DNA from 4 places in the Bradyrhizobium sp. 14AA genome. Region 2 is predicted to be linked to each of the others. Evidence: predicted binding sites of a transcription regulator. Region 2 holds the regulator's gene; each other region holds the start of a gene.
The links. Region 2 encodes LexA, which represses DNA repair genes until DNA is damaged. Its sites were predicted from a motif close to TGTTCNNNNTGTGTTCNG; they were not measured.

Region 1: uvrA (excinuclease ABC subunit UvrA) is a predicted target of LexA. The motif match lies at 1,172-1,189, and genes of this name have one in related genera.
Region 3: RAD15_RS30740 (ImuA family protein) is a predicted target of LexA. The motif match lies at 813-830, and genes of this name have one in related genera.
Region 4: RAD15_RS10505 (YifB family Mg chelatase-like AAA ATPase) is a predicted target of LexA. The motif match lies at 770-787, and genes of this name have one in related genera.

The regions. Positions count from the first base shown of each region.
Region 1 covers NZ_JAVAYM010000028.1:56,374-58,573, forward strand. The annotation lists gene RAD15_RS36435 (outer membrane protein) at 1-76, shown strand, start outside; gene RAD15_RS36440 (outer membrane protein) at 313-996, shown strand; gene uvrA (excinuclease ABC subunit UvrA) at 1,286-2,200, shown strand, end outside.
Region 2 covers NZ_JAVAYM010000007.1:278,933-281,132, forward strand. The annotation lists gene RAD15_RS16055 (hypothetical protein) at 1-300, opposite strand, end outside; gene RAD15_RS16060 (hypothetical protein) at 492-692, opposite strand; gene lexA (transcriptional repressor LexA) at 864-1,565, opposite strand; gene RAD15_RS16070 (molybdopterin molybdotransferase MoeA) at 1,743-2,200, opposite strand, start outside.
Region 3 covers NZ_JAVAYM010000021.1:20,004-22,203, reverse strand. The annotation lists gene RAD15_RS30740 (ImuA family protein) at 1-747, opposite strand, end outside; gene RAD15_RS30745 (Y-family DNA polymerase) at 1-62, opposite strand, end outside; gene RAD15_RS30735 (UdgX family uracil-DNA binding protein) at 914-2,200, shown strand, end outside.
Region 4 covers NZ_JAVAYM010000004.1:108,138-110,337, reverse strand. The annotation lists gene RAD15_RS10515 (tetratricopeptide repeat protein) at 1-294, opposite strand, end outside; gene RAD15_RS10510 (PilZ domain-containing protein) at 374-619, opposite strand; gene RAD15_RS10505 (YifB family Mg chelatase-like AAA ATPase) at 846-2,200, shown strand, end outside.

The DNA of each region.
Region 1 (2,200 bases), on a different contig from region 2:
CATCAGCCAGGACGTCGATATCGCCCTGATCCGGGTCAACTATCGCTGGGGCGGCCCGCTCATCGGCAGGTACTGAACGTCCTGATATCATTAGGAAATCGAAAGGCCGGCCTGGAGCCGGCCTTGTCGTTTTCGAGCTCCCCTGGGAATAACAGGGCAGCAATTGCACCATTTTCGGGCTGTTGTGGCTTTTCGGAGACACAACTTGCGGCTTTGCTGGTGTAAGCACGACGTCAGCTGGACTACGGCGTCCGCTGTCTTTCCCGATTGCGGAAGGCAACAACAGAAACTGGGACTGGGATTAGATTGAAAATGAAGAAGGTTTTGTTGGCTTCGGCCTGTTTGTTCGCTCTGGCTGCCCCCGCTTCGGCGGCTGATCTCGCGGCTCGCCCTTACACCAAGGCTCCGGTGGCTGTGGCCTCGGTCTACAACTGGACCGGCTTCTACCTCGGTATCGTCGGTGGCGGCGCCTGGGAAAACGCTTCGGGCGACCCGAAGATGAAGGGTGGCTTCGTCGGCGGCACCGCCGGCTACAACTGGCAGACCGGCAACGTCGTGTTCGGCCTCGAGGCCGATGGTTCCTGGGCTGACGTCAGCGCCTCGGCGACCGTTGCGGTTCTCGGCATTCCCGTCACCACCAGCTCCAAGACCGACGCGCTCGGCACCGTCCGCGGCCGCATCGGCTGGGCCGTCAACAACGTGCTGTTCTACGGCACCGGTGGTTACGCCTGGATCGACAACAAGCTCAGCGTCAGCGCGCTCGGCGTGACCGTCTCCGACAGCAAGTGGCACTCCGGCTGGACCGTCGGCGCCGGCGTCGAGGCGTTCTTCGCTCCGCAGTGGTCGGTCAAGGGCGAGTACCTCTATCGCAGCCTCGGCGGCGAAACCTATTTCTCGGGTATCGGCGCTCCGGTGAACCCCGGCACGCTCAACTTCCACACCGTGCAGGTCGGCGTGAACTATCACTTCGGCGCCCCGGTTGTTGCCAAGTACTGAGTTCAAGTACTGATCGCTACCGACGTTACATCGTCACGAAAGGCCGGCCTCGCGCCGGCCTTTTTGTTTTTGGGGGCACCTCCCGTGCAGTCCTCCAAAGGGCCGCTGCTGCCAGATGCCGCCAGCGCGCCAACATTCCGTTGACGATTCGCAACTCCCTCTGGAAATCCGTCTCCGTTCTTCCTACGTTCGCTGCCATACCCATCGGCGCCGATCCCGGTTCCGGGCGAAGCGCGCCTTTTTTGTTGGCGCGATCGCGCACCTTTGGGCTTCCTTGAGGGCAACTCGGATGGATGAAGTGATCAAGGCGAAGCGCCAACAACAGAACGCGGGCTCGAGCCTGCGCGCAATTACGATCCGTGGCGCGCGCGAGCACAACCTCAAGAACATCGACGTCGAGATTCCCCGCGACAAGCTGGTGGTGTTCACCGGCCTCTCCGGCTCCGGCAAATCCTCGCTCGCCTTCGACACCATCTACGCCGAGGGCCAGCGCCGCTACGTCGAATCGCTGTCGGCCTATGCGCGCCAGTTCCTGGAGATGATGCAGAAGCCCGACGTCGACCAGATCGACGGCCTGTCGCCGGCGATCTCGATCGAGCAGAAGACGACCTCGAAGAACCCGCGCTCCACCGTCGGCACCGTCACCGAGATCTACGACTACATGCGCCTGCTCTGGGCGCGCGTCGGCGTGCCCTACTCGCCGGCCACCGGCCTGCCGATCGAGAGCCAGACCGTCTCGCAGATGGTCGACCGCGTGCTGGCGCTGCCCGAGGGCACGCGTCTCTATCTGCTCGCGCCGGTCGTGCGCGGCCGCAAGGGCGAGTACCGGAAAGAACTCGCCGAATGGCTCAAGAAAGGCTTTCAGCGCGTCAAGATCGACGGCACCTTCCATGAGCTGGCGGAAGCGCCGACGCTGGACAAGAAATTCCCGCACGACATCGACGTCGTCGTCGACCGCATCGTGGTGCGCGCCGACATCGGCCAGCGCCTCGCCGAGAGTTTTGAGACCGCACTGAAGCTCGCCGAAGGCCTCGCCGTCGTCGAGTTCGCCGACGCGCCGGCGGCTGCGCCCGCCGAAGAAAAGAAGAAGACCGCAAAGATCCATGACAAGAGCGGGCCCGAGCGCATCCTGTTCTCGGAAAAATTCGCCTGCCCGGTCTCCGGCTTCACCATCCCCGAGGTCGAGCCGCGGCTGTTCTCCTTC
Region 2 (2,200 bases):
CAGCACGTATTTACCGTCGGGGAATTCGATCGCGTCATGATGGCGATCGGGAACGTGCGGATCGATCTTGCCGAACTTGCCGACGCGAGAGTTGACGGTGCGCGTCCAGATCCAGCGATTGTCGTAACGGACGTTGTCGGCGAAGGCGAGCTCCGTCCCGGGCAGCAGGCAGACCGCGACGGAAAGGTCGGCTTCGGAGGCGAAGCCGCGGGTCGATGTGCCGCGGAAGGTTGTCGTGACGATGGTCTCGCCGACTTCTGCGGGACGCGTCGCGACGGCGTGCAGGCTGTAGTCACACATCGGGTGCTCCTCTTGCAGAGACAGCGACCCGCACCTCTTTCGGAGGCGCAGGCCTCTATCAGAGTGGAAGCACGTAACGTTCTGCTTGGTTGTGGGCGAATCTGCGGCTGGTGTCCGCAGCACGCGATCACATTATCTTTCCCGAATCCAATAGGAACAAAGCCCGCTTCCGTGCATTCCGGAGGCGCCTGTCATCGACCTGCCGGTGCGGACCAGCCCGAGGATTGCCAGCTCGGTTGCGGTGACTGGGGGGCCGCATTGCGGGCGTTGCGGAATTGCTCGCTCACCGCCGTCTGCTTGCGGACATGGTGACGCGATGGGGCGGCAACGGCTTGCGACGCTGATGCTGCGATCAGCGCCGCTGCGACCGTGCCCAAGATGATCTGGCGCATGGGTGTCTCCTCGAACTTCCAGAGGCCGCGAAGCAATGCTGCCTGGTTGCGGTGTGCCGAGGATGTAGCGCCGGAGGAGGGGCCGGATAATCTGTGCAGAACCAGAAAGACTATCCAGCCGGAGCGGACAATGATCCGCTCCACTAGCGTTCGAACGACCGGGGGATAGGCTCAGTACTTCCGGTAAAGCCCGATCAGCTTGCCCTGGATCTTGACCCGGTTGGGCGGCAGGATGCGGACCTCATAGGCGGCGTTGGCGGGCTCCAGCGCGATCGAGGCGCCGCGGCGGCGGAAGCGCTTCAGCGTCGCCTCTTCGTCGTCGATCAGCGCCACGACGATGTCGCCGGTGTCGGCGCTCTCGTTGCGCTGGATCAGCGCCATGTCGCCGTCGAGGATGCCGGCCTCCACCATGGAATCGCCGCGCACTTCGAGCGCGTAGTGCTCGCCCGAGCCGAGCATGTCGGGCGGTACGCTGATGGTGTGGCTGCGGGTCTGCAACGCCTCGATCGGCGTGCCGGCCGCGATGCGGCCCATCACCGGCACCGCGACGGGGCGCTCGCCCTCGTCGGCGGACGGGCTGGAGGTCGTGCGCACCTTGCCGAGATTGCCTTCGATGACGCTCGGCGTGAAACCGCGGCGACTGCCGGCGGCCGCCTGCAGCTCGGGCAGCTTGATGACTTCAATGGCGCGGGCGCGGTTGGGCAGGCGCCGGATGAAGCCGCGCTCCTCGAGCGCGGTGATCAGGCGATGGATGCCTGACTTCGAGCGCAGGTCGAGCGCATCCTTCATCTCGTCGAAGGAGGGCGGCACGCCGCTTTCCTTCAGACGCTCGCTGATGAACCGCAGAAGCTCGTATTGTTTGCGCGTTAACATCTCGACCAAAATCCCCCGGTTGATGTCGTTCGATTCCGAGACGCTGAAGTGGAGCGGCAAGCCGCTACATGCTCGAAACAAATCATGAACGGACACTATATGTTCGATATGTGTTCCGCAACTGCTTAATTTACCGTGAACAAAGCAAAGTTCGCGGAACGCGTGTGGCCGCGCAGTTCACACTGGCAGCCGCAGCACCTCGCAAGGGCTGCCTGCTTCGGCCTTCGGCTCGAACGGTGCGCGCACGAGAAGTACCTGTGCCGCAGCGAGATTCGCAAGCAGCGATGAGTCCTGATGATTGACGGGAATGACGACGAGCGTGCCGTCGTCGCGCAGCTCCAGGCGCGCGCGCAGATAGTCCTCGCGCACGTCGTTGGCGCCCACGTCGCGGCCCAGCACGGCGCGCTCGCGGCGATGGTGAATCACGGAGCGGCCCGACAGCGCACGAATCAGCGGCACCATGAACAGGAAGGCGCACACATAGGATGACACGGGATTGCCGGGCAGGCCGATCACACCCATCGCCCCGAGCCGCCCATGCATCATCGGCTTGCCGGGCCGCATCGCGATTTTCCAGAACGCCATCGAGATGCCTTCGTCCCGGAGCGCCTGCTGGACCAGATCGTGGTCGCCGA
Region 3 (2,200 bases), on a different contig from region 2:
ATAGGCAGGCGCGGCAGCCACAGGCTGAGGATACGTCGACGGTTCACTGAACTGGCACTCATCACAATTCCATTCCATGATCCACCGGCCGCAGGGGCCATGACGATTGCGCAACAGCTCGGCATCGAAGCGCGGCGCGCCCCAGGCACTCCACATCGAGCCCGGCGGTGAATGCGCCGCGCGCAGCATCCACCTGGTCTCCGCGGTCGAAGGCAGCGGCTGCGCCGCCATCCGCAACATCAGCCCGGTGACGCCGGAGCCTTGCGCGGCCAGCGTCAGCTTGCGGCTCGCCACGAGATCGAATTGTCTCGTCTCGCCCCAGAGCTCGAGCACGACGGCGCCCAGCGCATCGCAGGCGAGCGCATCGGCCGAAGTGCGCAGCGCGCTCTCGACATCGGCCGCGCGCACCATCACCACGCGCCGCGGATCGAGACCAAGCTCGGCAAGCCCGCTCATCGACAACGCGCCCGTTTCAAGTTCCGAGAAATCCTGCCGCACCCACAGCAGCGGTCGCTGCGCCGAGACGCGCCCGGCGAGCCCCATGACGAAGCCGGTCGCGGCCGTCCCCTGGCGCCCCTCGCAAAACACCTCGTGGATCACCGCGCGCGCGAGGCCGCCCTTCAACGCGCCGTCGACCTCGCTGTGACCGAGCGCGACGCGACCCTGCTGATGCACGACCTCCGCCGTCTCGATGCGCTCGATCTGGCCGCGCAAGGTCGCAAGCGCGCTCATACGTGCGCCGCTCATATACGCCGCTCCTTCAGAGGTGATTGCCGATGGCTCTCAAAAAGAGAACCAGCGGCTGGCTCATTTGTTCATGATATGTTCTAATATAAAGCTAACAGCGCGCGGAGAGTCAATCGAATTGGCGCGCCTTTAGATTCATGAGCGGAATCAAAGGGATTCGAATGCCATGTACCTCATCACCCTGGACGGCGAGACCGATTTCGATGGCTGGCGTAAAGCCGCACGCGCGTTCGCGCTGCATCACGTCGCCCCGGCGGACGTGGCGTGGCACGTGCAAGGCAAAACGAAAGACCATGTGCCCGGCCTGTCGGAAGCGCCGAGCCTTCCGCCGATCGAGACCGAGAGCACGTTCACCGTACCGGCCAATTTCATCGAGCTTGCACGCATCGCGATCCTGCATCGCGACGGTGAGCGCTTTGCCCTGCTCTATCGCCTGCTCTGGCGGTTGAAGACCGATCATGACCTGCTCGCAACGATGAGCGATCCCGACGTGGCGCAGGCAACCACGATGACAGGCGCGGTGCAGCGTGATGCGCAGCGGATGCGCGATCTCGTCCGCTTCCGCGAGATCGGGCGCGAGCAGAAGGCACATTACGCTGCCTGGTTCGAGCCGGAGCATCACATCGTCGCATTTGCCGCGCCGTTCTTCGCGCGTCGTTTTGCCGACATGCCCTGGTCCATCCTCACGCCTGACGTTTGTGCCCATTGGGACGGCCACGCGATCTCCTTCACGCCTGGGATCAGCCGGACGGAGCGGCCGGCTCCCGGCCGCCTGGAGGAAACCTGGCGGCGCCATTTTCAGCCCGACCGGTTGACGACGACTGACGCGCCGACGAAACGCCGGAGGAACCTCCAGGACGCATCGATACTTGGACCTCTGCTCGCCGACGCCGAACGCTGGACCGGCGGACGGATCTCCCGACGTCCGGAACCCATCATGAGACACACAGCAGCTGCCGACGATCTCGAAGCGCTCCGCGAGGAGGCCGCGCATTGCCGCGCCTGCCCGCTCTACAAGGACGCGACCCAGACCGTGTTCGGCGAAGGGCCGAAGGACGCCAATATCATGCTGGTCGGCGAGCAGCCCGGCGACAAGGAAGACCTCGCTGGCCATCCCTTCGTCGGTCCGGCCGGCCAGATGCTCGACCGCGCGCTGGAGGAAGCCGGCGTCGACCGCAAGAAGGTCTATGTCACGAATGCGGTGAAGCACTTCAAATTCGTGCCGCGGGGAAAAATCCGCCTGCACCAGAAGCCGGCGACGCCGGAGATCCGGGCATGCCGGCAATGGTATGAGCGGGAAGTCTCAGTCATCCAGCCCGATCTCATCGTGGCGATGGGTGCCACCGCGGCGCAAAGCGTGTTCGGCAAGATCACCCCTGTGGGCAAGACCCGCGGCCGGCTCATAGACCTGCCCGACGGGCGCAAGGCTCTGGTGACGGTACACCCCTCCTAC
Region 4 (2,200 bases), on a different contig from region 2:
GGCGAGCACGGCCTGCTCGAGCACGGCGACCGCTTGCGCGCGCTGGCCGCTCGCGCGCAGCGCCTTACCGTAATCGAGCGCGAGGTTGGGATCACCGGGCTTGGCGCGATAGCGCTCGCGCAATGCATCCATGTCCGACTTCGGATCGGCCTTGCTGGCCGTTTCCGACTTGCCGCCGAGCGCGCCGGTCACGTCCTCGATGCCGACGGTCTGGCAACCGCCGAGCGCGAGCACGAGGAGCGCGGGAAGCAGCAATCTCGCCGGGGGGGAGGCGAGGGACGAACGCTTGGACATACTCTGATCACTCGGCGACTGATCAGAGATGCTTACCGATTAACGCTAAAGTCCCGTTAAGGGACGGGCCTTTCCGGCCCTAGTCGGTGAACTCGGCACCGAATTCGCAGCCGATGCGCCAGCGCAGGCGGCACTGGCGGGAATAATCAGGCGCGAAGATGATGGTGAATTGCGGCGGCACTTCCAGGAATTCCGCCACCACTTTCACGCCACCGTCCGAGATATCCGTGATCGTGCAGTCCCTGGGCAGCGAGCCCGCGCCAAAATGAATCTTGGCGAGCCGGCTGCACACCCGACGTTCGCTTCTCCGGCGATTTGCAAGCATTTGAATTGTTCACCCGTTAGACCACGGCCCATCCCGCAGCCCTAGGAGTAGCGGACATTCGTTGGAATGTGCTGAGAACAGCCGCTCGCATTCGAGGCGTAGTGTCGAGGTCGCGTTGACGACTTGTTAGGGCTTGCGTGGCTCCGGAAATGTTCCCGTATTGTTCTTGCGAAGCTCGTCGCTCCCTGCTACCCTTGATTGTGCGAAAGGGCAGGCTGGTTCGGGCATGGTTCAGCGGGTTTCTACCGTCGCCTTTGAGGGGATCGAGGCCCGTGCGGTCGACGTGCAGGTGCAGGTCGCGCCGGGTCTGCCGGCCTTCGCCATCGTCGGCCTGCCGGACAAGGCGGTGTCGGAGGCGCGCGAGCGGGTGCGCTCGGCGCTGATCGCCTCCGGCCTGGCCCTGCCGGCGCGGCGGATCATCGTCAATCTGGCGCCGGCCGACGTCCCGAAGGAAGGCAGCCATTACGACCTGCCGATCGCGCTCGGGCTGATGGCGGCGATCGGCGCGATCCCGCCGGACGCGCTGACGGGTTTTACCGTGCTCGGCGAGCTCGGCCTCGACGGCTCGATCGCGCCGGTGGCCGGCGTGCTGCCCGCCGCGATCGGCGCCAACGAGCGCGAGGAGGGGCTGATCTGTCCGGCGGCCTGCGGCTCCGAAGCGGCTTGGGCGAGCCCCGACATCCAGATCATCGCGGCCCAATCGCTGATCCAGATCGCCAACCATTTCAAGGGCACGCAGGTGCTGTCGCGGCCCTCACCGAAAGTGCACGAAGCCGCCGCCTCCACGCTCGACCTGCGCGACATCAAGGGCCAGGAAAGCGCCAAGCGCGCGCTGGAGATCGCAGCCGCCGGTGGGCATCACCTCCTGATGATCGGCGCGCCCGGCGCCGGCAAATCGATGCTGGCGGCACGCCTGCCCTCGATCCTGCCGCCGCTCTCGCCGGGCGAATTGCTCGAGGTCTCGATGATCGCCTCCGTCGCCGGCGAGATCGAGGGCGGCGCGCTGACCGCGCGGCGGCCGTTCCGTTCGCCGCATCATTCCGCCAGCATGGCCGCGCTCACCGGCGGCGGCATGCGCGCCAAGCCGGGCGAGATTTCGCTGGCGCATCAGGGCGTGCTGTTCCTCGACGAGCTGCCGGAGTTCGATCCGCGCGTGCTGGATTCGCTGCGCCAGCCGCTGGAGAATGGCGAGGTCGCGGTGTCGCGTGCCAATCACCGCGTCACCTACCCTGCCCGCTTCATGCTGGTCGCGGCGATGAATCCGTGCCGCTGCGGCAATGCGTTCGAGCCTGGCTATGCCTGCAAGCGCGGCCGCATCGACCGCTGCACCGGCGATTATCAGGCGCGCATCTCCGGCCCGCTGATGGACCGTATCGACCTGCGCATCGAGGTGCCGGCGGTGACGGCGGCCGATCTGATCCTGCCGCCGCCGGCGGAAGGCTCAGCCGAGGTCGCCGCGCGCGTGGCAGCGGCGCGTGACATCCAGCTCGCGCGCTATGCCGATGCCGGCCTGCCGCAGATCCGCACCAATGCCGAAGCGCCGGCGTCCGTGCTGGAGGACATCGCAAAACCCGACGCGCA